Regions from separate parts of the Marinococcus sp. LNHM5E3-2.1 genome, predicted to be linked through region 2. Evidence: riboswitches for the same ligand, from Rfam matches in the RefSeq annotation. Region 2 holds a riboswitch; each other region holds the start of a gene.
What was found. A riboswitch is a leader RNA that binds a small molecule or an ion and turns the genes downstream of it on or off. The one in region 2 is predicted to bind S-adenosylmethionine.
Positions count from the first base shown of each region.

Region 1: it holds a riboswitch for S-adenosylmethionine, as region 2 does, so the genes downstream of both, metK (methionine adenosyltransferase) here and ACTRXH_RS14820 (methionine ABC transporter ATP-binding protein) in region 2, are expected to answer to the same signal.
Region 3: it holds a riboswitch for S-adenosylmethionine, as region 2 does, so the genes downstream of both, ACTRXH_RS07230 (methionine biosynthesis PLP-dependent protein) here and ACTRXH_RS14820 (methionine ABC transporter ATP-binding protein) in region 2, are expected to answer to the same signal.

Region 1 covers NZ_JBQLIB010000020.1:10,119-14,443, reverse strand. The annotation lists gene pckA (phosphoenolpyruvate carboxykinase (ATP)) at 1-895, opposite strand, end outside; gene ACTRXH_RS15115 (thiol-disulfide oxidoreductase DCC family protein) at 1,075-1,470, shown strand; SAM riboswitch class I at 1,518-1,625, shown strand; gene metK (methionine adenosyltransferase) at 1,776-2,990, shown strand; gene putP (sodium/proline symporter PutP) at 3,042-4,325, opposite strand, start outside.
Region 2 covers NZ_JBQLIB010000018.1:35,985-40,309, forward strand. The annotation lists gene ACTRXH_RS14810 (MetQ/NlpA family ABC transporter substrate-binding protein) at 40-876, opposite strand; gene ACTRXH_RS14815 (methionine ABC transporter permease) at 903-1,556, opposite strand; gene ACTRXH_RS14820 (methionine ABC transporter ATP-binding protein) at 1,564-2,583, opposite strand; SAM riboswitch class I at 2,740-2,845, opposite strand; gene gcvH (glycine cleavage system protein GcvH) at 3,002-3,385, opposite strand; gene ACTRXH_RS14830 (arsenate reductase family protein) at 3,416-3,775, opposite strand; partial or broken gene ACTRXH_RS14835 (ectoine hydroxylase) at 4,214-4,325, shown strand, end outside.
Region 3 covers NZ_JBQLIB010000004.1:92,864-97,188, reverse strand. The annotation lists gene ACTRXH_RS07235 (bifunctional homocysteine S-methyltransferase/methylenetetrahydrofolate reductase) at 1-865, opposite strand, end outside; gene ACTRXH_RS07230 (methionine biosynthesis PLP-dependent protein) at 898-2,001, opposite strand; SAM riboswitch class I at 2,094-2,200, opposite strand; gene ACTRXH_RS07225 (hypothetical protein) at 2,259-2,423, opposite strand; gene prsW (glutamic-type intramembrane protease PrsW) at 2,447-3,097, opposite strand; gene ACTRXH_RS07215 (asparaginase) at 3,201-4,175, shown strand; gene ACTRXH_RS07210 (YpdA family putative bacillithiol disulfide reductase) at 4,209-4,325, opposite strand, start outside.

The DNA of each region.
Region 1 (4,325 bases), on a different contig from region 2:
TCCCAACGTTTTCAAGTACAGCGCCAAAACGGATAGCGTTCCAGATCTGTGGTTCTTTCTGTTTGGACAGATTCGAGCATTTTGCGTAGCATCCGCCTTCGATATTAAAAATGCCGTTTTCGGACCACCCGTGTTCATCGTCGCCGACCAAAAGCCGGGAAGGATCTGCGGAAAGGGTTGTTTTTCCGGTGCCGGAGAGACCGAAAAACAAAGCGCTTGCGCCATCACTGCCGATGTTTGCCGAGCAGTGCATCGGCAGTACGTTTTGTTCAGGAAGCAGGTAGTTCATGACAGAAAAGATTGATTTTTTCATTTCTCCGGCGTATTCTGTGCCGCCGATTAAAATTGTGCGCTGCGCAAAACTGATGACGATAAATGTTTCCGACGAGGTGCCGTCTGTCTCAGGATTTGCTTTGCATTCCGGTGCAGCTATGAGCGTAAAGGGCGGAGCAGAAGGATTTTCTCTTCCGTCTGGTCGGATAAACAGCTGCCGGGCGAACAATTGATGCCAGGCGCAGGAGGTGATGACCCGGACAGGAAGCTGGTAGTCGGGATCAGCTCCGGCCAGGGCATCGCTTGCAAATACTTCATTCCGGCTGTTCAAATGAGCCGTCACTTTTTTATAAAGCCGTTCAAACACTTCTTCGGACATTGGTTGGTTTACGTTTCCCCAGTCAATATAAGGAGAACTGCCGGGCTCATCGACAATATATTTATCTTTTGGAGACCGTCCGGTGTATTTGCCTGTTTTCACGGCAAGAGCACCTTCTGCTGTAAGTGAGCCCTCCTGCAGAGCCAGCGAGCGCTTCACAAGCGCAGGGACAGAGAGATTCCATTGGACGTGCGCTTCATTCAATAGATTTGTTTCGGGTTTGGAAGCGAACGGCGGCTTCATAAACAATCACTCCTTTAATGAGGGGGAAGTTGGATTTATTCATCATAAATGATGGATAGAATATAAAATAGTGTAACACATTTAATTTAATAGTACATACTTATTCGTTAAAAAAGTTCATGAATATTTTTAGGACTAAGAGGGAAAAGATGTAAGAAAGTAATGAAAGGGGAACAACTATGGAACAACAACCGGAATTTATTGTATTCTATGATAGTGATTGTCCGTTATGCACCAGATTCCATACTTATCTCTCGGCGATAGATAAGACGAACAGGGTGAAATGGAAGCCTATATATGATGAGGATTTATTTGAAAAGTACCCGATGCTCAAGGGAGAGCCGCTTGAAGAGCAGATGCACAGTGTAGAGGATAATACGTACGTATACGCTGGTTATTATACGGTGAAAAAATTATGTTATACTATTCCGGCTTTGAAGCCGCTGAAGGCAGTATTTTTACTGCCGGGAGTAGAAACGCTTGGCCGCAAGCTGTATCATACTGTTTCTGTAAATCGGTATCAGTGGTTTCATTTCCTTTGCGATGACAAAACGTGCCAGCGCGGAGGGCACTAGGTTTGACATCAAATAGGGTTTGCGTTAAGATTTTGTACGAACGGATACTCTTATCCTGAGCAGGTGGAGGGACAGTCCCTGAGAAGCCCAGCAACCATCCGGTAACGGAAAGGTGCTAACCTGGAGAGGCAGACAGATGCCTTGAAAGATAAGAGGCGAAAAAGCTGAACTGACAGCCCCTTTTCCCTCAATTTTTGGGACAAGGGGCTTTTCTTGTACACAACGGCCTACTGCCGTTTTCTTTTCGTCTACCCGAAGAATGGGAGAGTACAACCGTAGCAGGCAGTTAAAAAGGAGGCAGCAGCGTGTCTACAATTGGACGACGTTTATTTACGTCGGAATCTGTTACAGAAGGGCACCCGGACAAGGTGTGTGATCAGATTTCCGATGCGATTTTGGATGCAATTTTAAAGGATGATCCGAATGCCCGGGTGGCAGCGGAAACAGTAGTAAATACTGGTCTCGTATTAGTGGCAGGAGAAATATCGACATCTACATACGTAGATATTCCTAAAATTGCCAGGGAAACTTTGAAAGACATCGGTTATACACGGGCAAAATATGGCTTCGATTACGAAACGTGCTCGGTTTTGACGTCTATAGATGAGCAGTCGGCCGACATTGCCCAGGGCGTTGATGAGGCGCTTGAAACCCGTGAAGGATCGATGACCGAGGATGAACTGGAATCGATCGGAGCGGGGGACCAGGGCTTGATGTTTGGGTATGCAGATAATGAAACCGATGAACTCATGCCATTGCCGATCTCGCTTGCGCACAAGCTGGCAAGTCAGTTAACAAAAGTCCGGAAGGACGGCAATCTTTCGTATCTGCGTCCGGATGGAAAAACGCAGGTTACCGTGGAATACGGAGACGACGGGAAGCCGCTCCGGGTGGAAACGATCGTTATTTCCACCCAGCATTCGGATGACGTAACGCTTGCACAGATTGAAGAGGATATGCACAAATACGTTATCGAGCCGGTAGTGCCGGCAGAGCTTCTCGACGCTAAAACCAACTATTTCATAAACCCGACCGGCCGCTTTGTTATTGGCGGACCGCAGGGGGACGCCGGCCTTACCGGACGAAAAATCATTGTTGATACGTACGGAGGCTATGCCCGTCACGGCGGCGGTGCGTTTTCCGGTAAAGATCCGACAAAGGTCGACCGCTCCGCCTCGTATGCAGCCCGGTATGTAGCCAAAAATATTATTGCAGCAGGTCTTGCAGATAAATGCGAGGTTCAGCTGGCGTACGCGATCGGAGTAGCTCAGCCTGTCTCCATTTCGATCGCTACATTTGGTACGGGAAAAGTATCAGAAGAGGTGCTCGTAAAGCTTGCCAATGAAAACTTTGACCTCCGGCCGGCAGGCATCATCAAAATGCTTGATCTCCGCCGGCCGATTTACAGGCAGACAGCCGCTTACGGCCACTTTGGACGTCATGACGTTGATCTGCCCTGGGAACGCACGGATAAAGCGGCAGCGCTTCAGGAACAGGCATTCACCGAAAAACAGCAATAAATATAATAAATACCCGCTCCTGTCTATATCAGGAAGCGGGTATTTTTTTGCTCAGTTTTTCTCCGTATACGTGCCGACAGAATCAAATTCAGTTTTAATTTTGTCTGAAGGCTTCGGCCCAAGCAGGCTGACGGCAATGATGATTAAGACGTTGATCAGGAAGCCTGGCACAATTTCGTAGAGATCAAACAATCCTCCGGAAAGCTGAACCCAGATAATTACGGTGGTGCCGCCGGCGATCATCCCGGCAAGCACACCCCACATGCTCGTCCGGCGCCAGAATAAGGAGAAAAGCATTGCAGGCCCGAATACTGCGCCGAACCCGGCCCACGCGTAGCTTACAAGTTCAAGTACCGTGCTTCCCGGGTTGGAGGCGAGCAGCAGGGCGACGAGGGCAATGACGATAACGCCAATCCGGCCGACCCAGACGAGCTCGCGGTCAGAAGCTTTGGGGCGGAGCATCCCTTTATAAAAGTCTTCCGCAAGGGCACTGGAGGATACAAGCAGCTGGGAGTCCACCGTGCTCATAATAGCAGCGAGAATGGCTGCGAGAAGAACGCCGGACACCCACGGATTAAAAAGTACCTGGGTAAACAGAATAAAGACGGTTTCCTGATTCCCTTCTCCGAGCTGGGCGTTGCCGGAGAAGTAAGCAATACCGATAAATCCTGTAAAAATAGCACCGAGAAGAGAAATAACCATCCAGCTCATACCTACAAACCGGGCCATCGGAATTTCTTTTTCGGAACGTATCGCCATAAACCTCGTAATGATATGCGGCTGGCCGAAGTACCCGAGCCCCCAGGCAAGCAGGGAGACCACAGAAATAACACTCACATTCGTAAAGGCACTTAACGCATCCGGATTAATGGATGCCACGGTCTGGACAGAATTTCCCCATCCACCAATTTCTATAACGGCAGCGATCGGAACAGCAACGAGCGCCAGAAACATCAGAATGCCCTGGATAAAGTCAGTCCAGCTGACGGCCATAAATCCACCGAGGAACGTATACGTAATAATAACAGCGCCGCCGATCCAAAGAGCTGCCTGATAGGAAAGGCCGAACGAACTGACAAACAGGGTAGCGCCCCCGACCAGTCCGGAAGAGGTATAAAAAGTAAAGAAAATAAGTATAAATAATGCCGAAACAATCCGCAGTGCTTTTGTTTTATCGTGGAAGCGGTTTTCAAGAAAGTCGGGTATCGTAATTGAATCGTTGGCGATGATTGTATACCTGCGCAGTCTTCTTGCCTGAAACTGCCAGTTCAAATAAGCTCCAATGGTAAGGCCGATCGGCAGCCATATCTCACTCATCCCGCCCAGATACATGGC
Region 2 (4,325 bases):
GTAAAAAACCGGACTCAGTAAACGAGTCCGGCCTGACCGCTATTCCTGCTCTGCAGGAATGACGGCTCCGTCATATTCTTCTTCAATAAATTCCTGGGTTTCATCCGACTGCAGCACTTCTACAAGCGTCTGAATTGTTTCATTGTCTTCATCCTCTGCCCGGGCTGCTATCACATTCACATACGGATTATCTTCCGGACTTTCAAGCGCAATGGCATCCTCCTGAGGGTTCAGCTCTGCATCAATTGCATAGTTGGAATTGATGAATACTGCATCCCCTTCGCCGTTATTATACACCTGCGGAAGCGTAGCCGCGTCAATGTCCGCCTGGAACTGCAGGTCTTTCGGATTTTCGGCAATATCATCCACTGTTGCTTCAACGCCGGCGCCTTCTTCAAGCGTGAGGACGCCTTCCTGCTCAAGCATCTGCAGAATCCGGCCGTGGTCTGCAACCGAGTTACTCATAATTATTTCTGCTCCGTCCGGAAGGGCATCAAGGCTGTCATACTCCTGGGAATAAACACCGATTGGCTCGATATGAATGCCGCCCATATTAACGAAGTCAAACTCTTCATTTTCTTCCATCTGATCTTCAAGATAAGGAATATGCTGAAAATAGTTTGCATCAATTTCTTCCGAAGCAAGCGCTTCGTTTGGAACAATATAGTCATTGAATGTTTCGATTTCAAGCTCCACATTTTCTTCCGACAGCTGGTCTTCGGCAAACTCCAGAATTTCTGCGTGCGGGACGCTTGTAGCCCCTACCGTAAGTGTCTGTGTTTCTTCTTCGGAACCGCCGCCTGATTCTGAATCAGAGCCGCAGGCTGCCAGTACTGCCGTAGAAAGTAGTGAAACGCCAAGTAGTGTTTTTTTCATGAAAAATTCCCCCATTAATATAATAATTATCGTTTATCTATCTGTCTCGTCCAAATATCGCCGATCCACTGCAGAATGAAGACAATAACAAGAATCAGCACTGTAGCAACAAATACTACTTCATTATTGCTGCGCTGGAACCCTTCCTGATACGCAAGGTTCCCAAGACCTCCGCCACCTACAACACCGGCCATGGCAGTATAGCTGACCAGCGTAATACCAGTCACGGTGATGCCGGAGATTAAGGACGGCAGCGCTTCCGGCAGAAGCACTTTTTGAATGATCTGCCACTGGCTCGCTCCCATTGCCTGAGAGGCTTCAATAACGCCCTTATCCACTTCTCTAAGTCCAATTTCCACCAGGCGGGCGTAAAACGGAGCTGCGCCGATAATCAGTGCCGGCAGTGCTGCACTCGGGCCCAGCATCGTACCAAGCAGGAAGGTTGTAAACGGAATAAGCAGAATGATCAGGATAATAAATGGAATAGAGCGGAAAATATTAACGATCGCTGCTGTCACTGTGTGCACCGGCTTGTTTTCCCACATGTTCCCTTTATCTGTTAAATACAGCAGAACTCCGAGTATTGTACCAAGTAAAAATGTGGCTGCTACCGCGATCAGACTCATATAGACGGTTTCCCACGTAGCAACCCACATGTTTTCCCAATTAATTTCTTCCATCCATGTGTTAAGCACGCTCCATCACCTCTGCTTCTATTTCTTCCTCGCGGAGGTAGTTCAGCGCTTTGTTTATTTCTTCACTGCTGCCTTTGATGCGGATAAACAGGGAACCGTAGCTGCCGCGCTGCGTCTGGGAAATTTTTCCCTGAATAATATTTACGTCCACATCAAACTGGCGGATGACTTTGGAAATGAACGGCTGCTCTGCCTTGTTTTCCAAAAATTTCAGCTGCACAACTGTGCCGGTTTCTTCTTCATTGAATACGATTTCCGACGCGTCTTCCTCCGGCTCCGTAATCTGACGAACAAATTCTTTAGTCATATATTCCTTCGGGTTCCGGAATACCTGAAGTACAGGCCCTTCTTCCACGACTTTGCCGTTTTCCATTACTGCCACCCGGTGACAGATTTTACGGATCACGTGCATTTCGTGCGTGATCAGGACAATGGTAAGCCCCAGCTTTTTATTAATGTCTGTGAGCAGAGCAAGAATAGAATCTGTTGTTTTCGGATCCAGCGCCGAGGTCGCTTCATCGCACAGCAGCACCTTCGGATTGTTTGCAAGGGCTCTTGCAATGCCAACCCGCTGCTTCTGCCCCCCGCTCAGCTGGGAAGGGTACGAGTCCTCCCGGCCTTCGAGGCCGACAAGGTTCACCAGCTCCTGCACCCGTCTCGCCCGTTCCTGTTTTGACTGTTTTGCAATTTCGAGCGGAAACGCAATATTTTCTGCTACCGTCCGGGACCACAACAGATTAAAATGCTGAAACACCATGCCAATTTCCTGGCGGGCGCTGCGCAGAGACTGCCCCTTCAGGGAAGTGATGCTTTCCCCTTCAATGGTTACTTCACCGCTGGTGGCGGTTTCGAGCTTATTTAACAGCCTCACAAGCGTACTTTTGCCTGCGCCGCTGTAGCCGATAATGCCGAAAATTTCTCCTTCATCAATAGAAAGGCTGACGTTATCTACGGCGGTGACGGTTTGTGTTTTTGTCTGAAAGGCTTTGGATAAACCTTTTAATTCGATCATACCGCTCTCTCCTTCATCGCTTTTCTTTATCTTTATTAAAACGATGTAATTAGTATGTTTTAAATCGTCATGATTCCGGCAATGATTCTTTCCATACCGGATCATAAAGAAAAAACCCTTCTGCACACGAGCAGAAAGGTTTTAAAGGATCCTTTCCACTCATCTTGCAGACGTTTGCCTGCAGGAATTGGCACCATGTCTGCTTATGCAGACTGGTTGCCGGGTTTCACAGGGCCAGCCCCTCCACCTCTCTTGATAAGTGAACGATGATTATCCGTTCATATTTGACGATGCTACTGATAATAGCACCTTTGCCTGTAAGCGTCAACCTTTTAGTTCCTGTCCCTGCAAGGCTCGAAAACAGCTGCTTATAAAAAGGAGCTGCCTCCCAAGAGGCCAGCTCCTATGTAAATCAGTATTAATCGTCGCTTACCATGTCCGAATACTGGGCTGGTGACATCAGGTCATCCAATTCACTTTCATTGGAGGGTTCTACCACAATCATCCAGGCTTTTTCATACGGAGATTCGTTGACAAACTCAGGAGAATCATCCAGGTCTTCATTAATTTCTACGACCTTTCCTGTAACCGGGGCGTAAAGCTCTGAGACCGTTTTAACAGATTCTACACTTCCAAATGGCTCTCCGGCCTCGAGTTCATCTCCTACTTCCGGAAGTTCCACGAATACAATATCGCCAAGCTCGGACTGGGCAAAATCTGTCACACCGACGCGAAGACGGCCATCTTCTTTTTTCACCCATTCATGTTCTTCTGAATATAAAAGTTCATCTGGTACACTCATACACAATCATCCTCCTTCAAATGAATACTATTACGCTTTCCACTTTTCCTCAAAAACTGGTTCCTTAAACCCGAGGGTAACACTCTCGCCGTCTGTCACAATAGGCCTTTTTAAAAGCATTCCGTCAGAAGCGAGCCATTCCAGAATCTCTTCTTCAGATGCTTCGGGCAGCCGTGTTTTCAGGTCCATTTCCCGGTACTTCTTCCCACTGGTGTTAAAGAACTGCTTCCATTCAAGTCCTTCCTTTTCTTTCCATGCCTTTAATTCTTTTTTCGAAGGCGGATGTTCCACAATATGATACTCGTCAAAAGAAATATTCTCTGCTTCCAGCCACTTTTTTGCTTTGCGGCATGTACTGCACGGGGGATACCCGTAAAAAGTAAGTGCCAATGCCAGGCCTCCTCCATACGCTTTCTTCCCTTTTATTGTAGCGGAAACCTTCCTCATTGGAAAGTTTCATTTTGCTTTTTAATGCCGGGCGAAGCCTTTAACACTCGATTAGATGAAGAGGTGAATTTAAAAGCAAAGGCAGCGCTTCATATTTCACCGATCCTGTCCAGAAGGACGAAATTCATTCGCAAGCTCCCGGCACATCAGGAAGTACGCAAATATATACTAAGTGATCCAGAGATGATGTTACCGCTTAAAAAAAGTGAATTTTTTTAATATGCTTCCAGTACGCATCATATCCGCCTTAGAAGTTTTCCTGCTTATTTAATTATTTAAAATTTTCCGTTTCTAATGTTTATTCCTTTTTAAGCCGGGAATGTGTCTGACTGACCGGGGATTTAATCCTTTGGTTAAAATATAAAGGAGGTATTTGCAACAATGGCAGTCGATAAATATCCATCCAGACAAGGCGATCATAAGGAAATCATGGACCGGAAGGATCCGGTAGTCCACGGAAGCGCCGGCTATGATGGCCCATTGCAGCAGAAGG
Region 3 (4,325 bases), on a different contig from region 2:
TTTCCGGAACGTCGTGTTTAACAGCTTCCGCTATCATGCGGACATGCTCAGGCGTCGTTCCGCAGCAGCCGCCAAGCAGACGGATGCCCTGTTCTTTAAAGCGGAAAGCCTGCTTATAAAAGTACTCAGGGTTGGACTGGTACACGTAACGACCGTCATACCAGTTTGGAAGACTGGCGTTAGGATAAGCCGAATAATATGCCCGTCCGGTTAATTCCGTCTGCTCAAGCGATTTCAATATATGATACGGGCCCATCCTGCAGTTGAGTCCGACCACTGAAGCGCCGGCATCCTCGATCCGGCTGAAGGCTTCAGTGATCTGCACTCCCCCATGCATGACGCCGACATCACCAAGTGCCACCTGAGCAATAACAGGAATCTCTTCATCTTTACTGCGGATGTAACGGACGATCTGCAGAAGCTCGGGGAGGTCGTAAAACGTTTCGAGCAGCAGACCATCCACCGGTTCCGCCAAAAAGACATTCACCTGTTCCTGTAGCGCCTGATTTAGAAACTCATCTGAATGTTCGCTCACCTGAACGCCTTTAATCCCTCCGACTGTAGCAAATACATAAGCCGAGCCGCCGGAAGCCTTCCTCGCCAGCCGCACGCCGGCCCGGTTAATATCCTGCACTTTATCTTCAAGCCCGTAGCCTTCAAGCTTCACCCGGTTCGCCGCGTAGGTATTTGTCTGGAGAATATCCGCCCCGGCTTCTGCGTATTCCCGGTGAGCATGCTCCACAGCCTCAGGGTCCGTTAAATTCATAGCTTCAAACGAGCCCTTATAGCCTTTCTGGTAAAGATACGTGCCCATTGCCCCGTCGCCGATCAAAATCGAGGAATCGAGTTTTTCGAGTACGTTCATAGCCTTGCCCCTCTCCTGCTTGTGCTTATGAGTTACAGCGCTCTGAGCGCCTGTTCGAGATCTTCAATTAAATCGTCCTTATCCTCTATGCCTATGCTGAAGCGGAGAAGACGGTTATCAACACCGTTTTGAACCCGTACCGCTTCCGGCATATCTGCGTGTGTCTGTGTTGCCGGATACGTAATAAAGCTTTCAACCCCGCCCAGACTTTCTGCAAACGTGATGATTTTAATGTTTCGTAAAAATGAATCCACCCACTCTTCGTTTTCAAGACGGAAGGAGAGCATTCCACCCCGGCCCGAGTAAAGCACGTCTGTTACCTTTTCATGACCGCTGAGATACTCTGCGATGGCTTTGCCATTTTCTGTATGCTGCTTCATGCGGAGCTTTAAGGTTTTCATCCCCCGCATCAGCAGCCAGGAATCAAACGGGCTTAAAATTGTACCCATGCCGTTTTGAAGTGCCCCAATTTTTTCAGAAAGCTCGTCCACATTGGATACAATCAGTCCGGCAATCAAGTCATTGTGTCCGCCTAAATATTTCGAGGCCGAATGCACCACAATGTCCGCCCCTTCTTCTATCGGGCGCTGAAGCACTGGCGTATAAAACGTATTGTCCACAATAAGCCAGGCACCGTGCTTTTTCGCGAGCAGCGAAAGCTCCTTCAGATCCGCTTCCTGCATCAGCGGGTTCGTCGGCGTCTCAATAAACAGCGCTTTTGTTTTATCTGTTATCAGCTGTTCAAATGCTTCGAGATCCCTCGGGTCACCGTATGTAACCGTGACGCCCCAGTGCCGCCATCCTTCTTCGAACAGACGGTACGTGCCGCCGTAAATATCGCTTGTTGCAATCACTTCATCACCGGTTTCAAATATCGCAAACAGCGTCTGGATCGCAGCCATCCCCGAGCTGAGGGCAAACCCGTGTTTACCTCCTTCAAGCGCGGCGATACCGTTTTCAAGCAGGTCCCTCGTCGGGTTGGCCGTCCGGGAATAGTCGTATCCCGTGGATTCTCCTATACCTGTATGTTTATACGCTGTGGAAAAATAAACAGGAGGATTGATCGCTCCGGTCCGCGGGTCGGAATTATTACCCAGTTGTGCCAGGATGGTTTCTATCTGCAGTTGCTTTGACATGTCACAGCCCTCATTTCTGTAAAATTAATGCATTAAATGTACGAAAAGGCCTTCTTCCTTAGACAGAAGAAGACCTTGGCATGCAATACTTCTTCTCATCTCGCAAGCACAGCTTGCAGGAGTTAGCACCTGACCGCATCACCTGCGGCTGGTTGCTGAGACTTCCAAGGGCCGATCCCTCCATCTCTCTTGATAAGAAACGTTATATGATTACTTTCCAAAGTACATGAAACGAATCGATATTGCAAGTAACCTTTTTATTCCGGTGCAATATCAATATGCAGCTGGTTTTCATTGCCGCAGACGCAGCGGCGAAAACCTGTTTCCATTTCCCCGGCCTTGTTCTTTCTGCCGCGTAGAATGTACTTTTCCCCGCATTTTGGACAGCGGATAACAACGCGGTAACGGCGGTCTTCTGACATAGTAGCTTCGTCCTTTCGAGTTGTTATTTCGCATTGGCTTTATTTGCTTTCGACAACGCAAACCACCACAAAAATAGCATGAACGGGATAAGATAATACAGAATATTGCCTAAAGAAGAAGCGCTTAATATATAGTCGTACAGCCCGTGGAAGATAAGCGGAATCGCAAGAGCAAGAAAAAAAGAGAAGAGGCGCCTGCCATGACGGGAGGCGCGTTTCGCTGATACCGCATAATAACCCATAATCACACCCAGGAGCGCATGCACCGTCACTGGGAGCAGGGCTCTGGTAACAGCCGTTTCTATGCCGTTTGCAATTAAGTACAGGATGTTTTCAAGCGAAGCAAAGCCAAGCGACAGGGAAAGCCCGTAAATAACACCGTCGTAAGTATTTTTAATCGGGGCAAATCGAAGCACAAACGTATACAGGAGGAAAAACTTGATGCCTTCCTCTAGCAAGGCCGCCTGGGTATACTGCGCCGCAAAAAGCGGCATGCTTACCCCTTCTGTTTCAAGCGCATGTTCGATCACAAGCACCGGGAATACAATCAGTACCCCTATGACAAACGCACGGATGACCGGCAGCCTCCGCTCCACGTCCGCCCGGCGTTTTAATGTGAAATATATCAGTAAAGCAACAGCCGGCGCCAGGGCCGCCATAATCAGTGCGATCACCTTTCGTTCTCACCCTCTCTTGTTAAACGTATCGTATCATGCTATGTTCAAATTCGTAAAAGAATAATGCCAGCCACAGCCCGGCCGACGAGGAGGAATTGAAATGAAAAAAATACTAGTTATCCACACAGGCGGCACGATCGCCATGACCCAGACAGAAGAAAGCGGCGTGGAGCCGGGACTTCACAACCCTTTAAGCCACTGGAGCCGCATTGCCAATCAAATTGCTGAAATTGTTACGAGCGATTTTCTGCATCTTCCGTCTCCTCATATTACTCCGGAGCACATGCTCTCTTTACACGAGCATATGCTTGAAAAGCTTTCCGAGGATACATATGACGGTGTCGTCATTACGCATGGCACTGACACCCTGGAAGAAACTGCCTATGCGCTCGATCTTTTTCATGACAAAGACCTGCCGGTGGTAGTGACAGGCGCAATGCGTTCAAGCAATGAAATCAGCGCTGACGGCCCCCAGAATTTCCTGGCAGCGGTCCGTACTGCCGCAAGCGAGAAAGCCCGGAGCATCGGAGTTCTCGTCGTTTTAAACGAAGAAATCCATTCTGCAAAAAACGTGACAAAAACCCATTCATCCAATATCGCCACATTTCAGAGTCCGCAATACGGTCCGCTCGGCTTTGTGACAAACAACGAAATATTTATCCATCACTACCCGGCAAGCCGCGAGCATTTTTCGCCGGTCCATATGAATAAGAAGGTTCTCCTTTTAAAAATGGCAGCCGGCATGGATGCTGCTTTGCTTTCTCCGCTGCTTAACCAGCCGCTTGACGGTATTATTATTGAAGCATTCGGTCAGGGCAACATTCCTCCAACCATCGTGCCGCTGCTTGAGGATTCGATTGCCAAACAAGTGCCTGTGGTCCTTGTTTCCCGCTGCCACAGCGGTGTCGTCCAGGCTACCTACAGCTATGAAGGAGGCGGCTACCAGCTGAAGCAAAAGGGCGTTATTTTTACGAACGGACTGAACGGCCAGAAGGCGCGCCTGAAGCTGCTCGCTGCCCTCGATGAAAAACGGCCGCTCGAAGCTATCCGCGACTGCTTTGAACACATTGAGTAGCATCCCCTCCACATTAAAAAAGCCACCAGTTTATTAAAACGAAGTGGCTTTTTTTCGTGCTATATTTTCCGCTATTTTCTCTCCATGAAAGCGTCCGTTTTCGATAAATATCTCGTTCGCTTCATCTCCTGCGGCTATAACTCCGGCAAT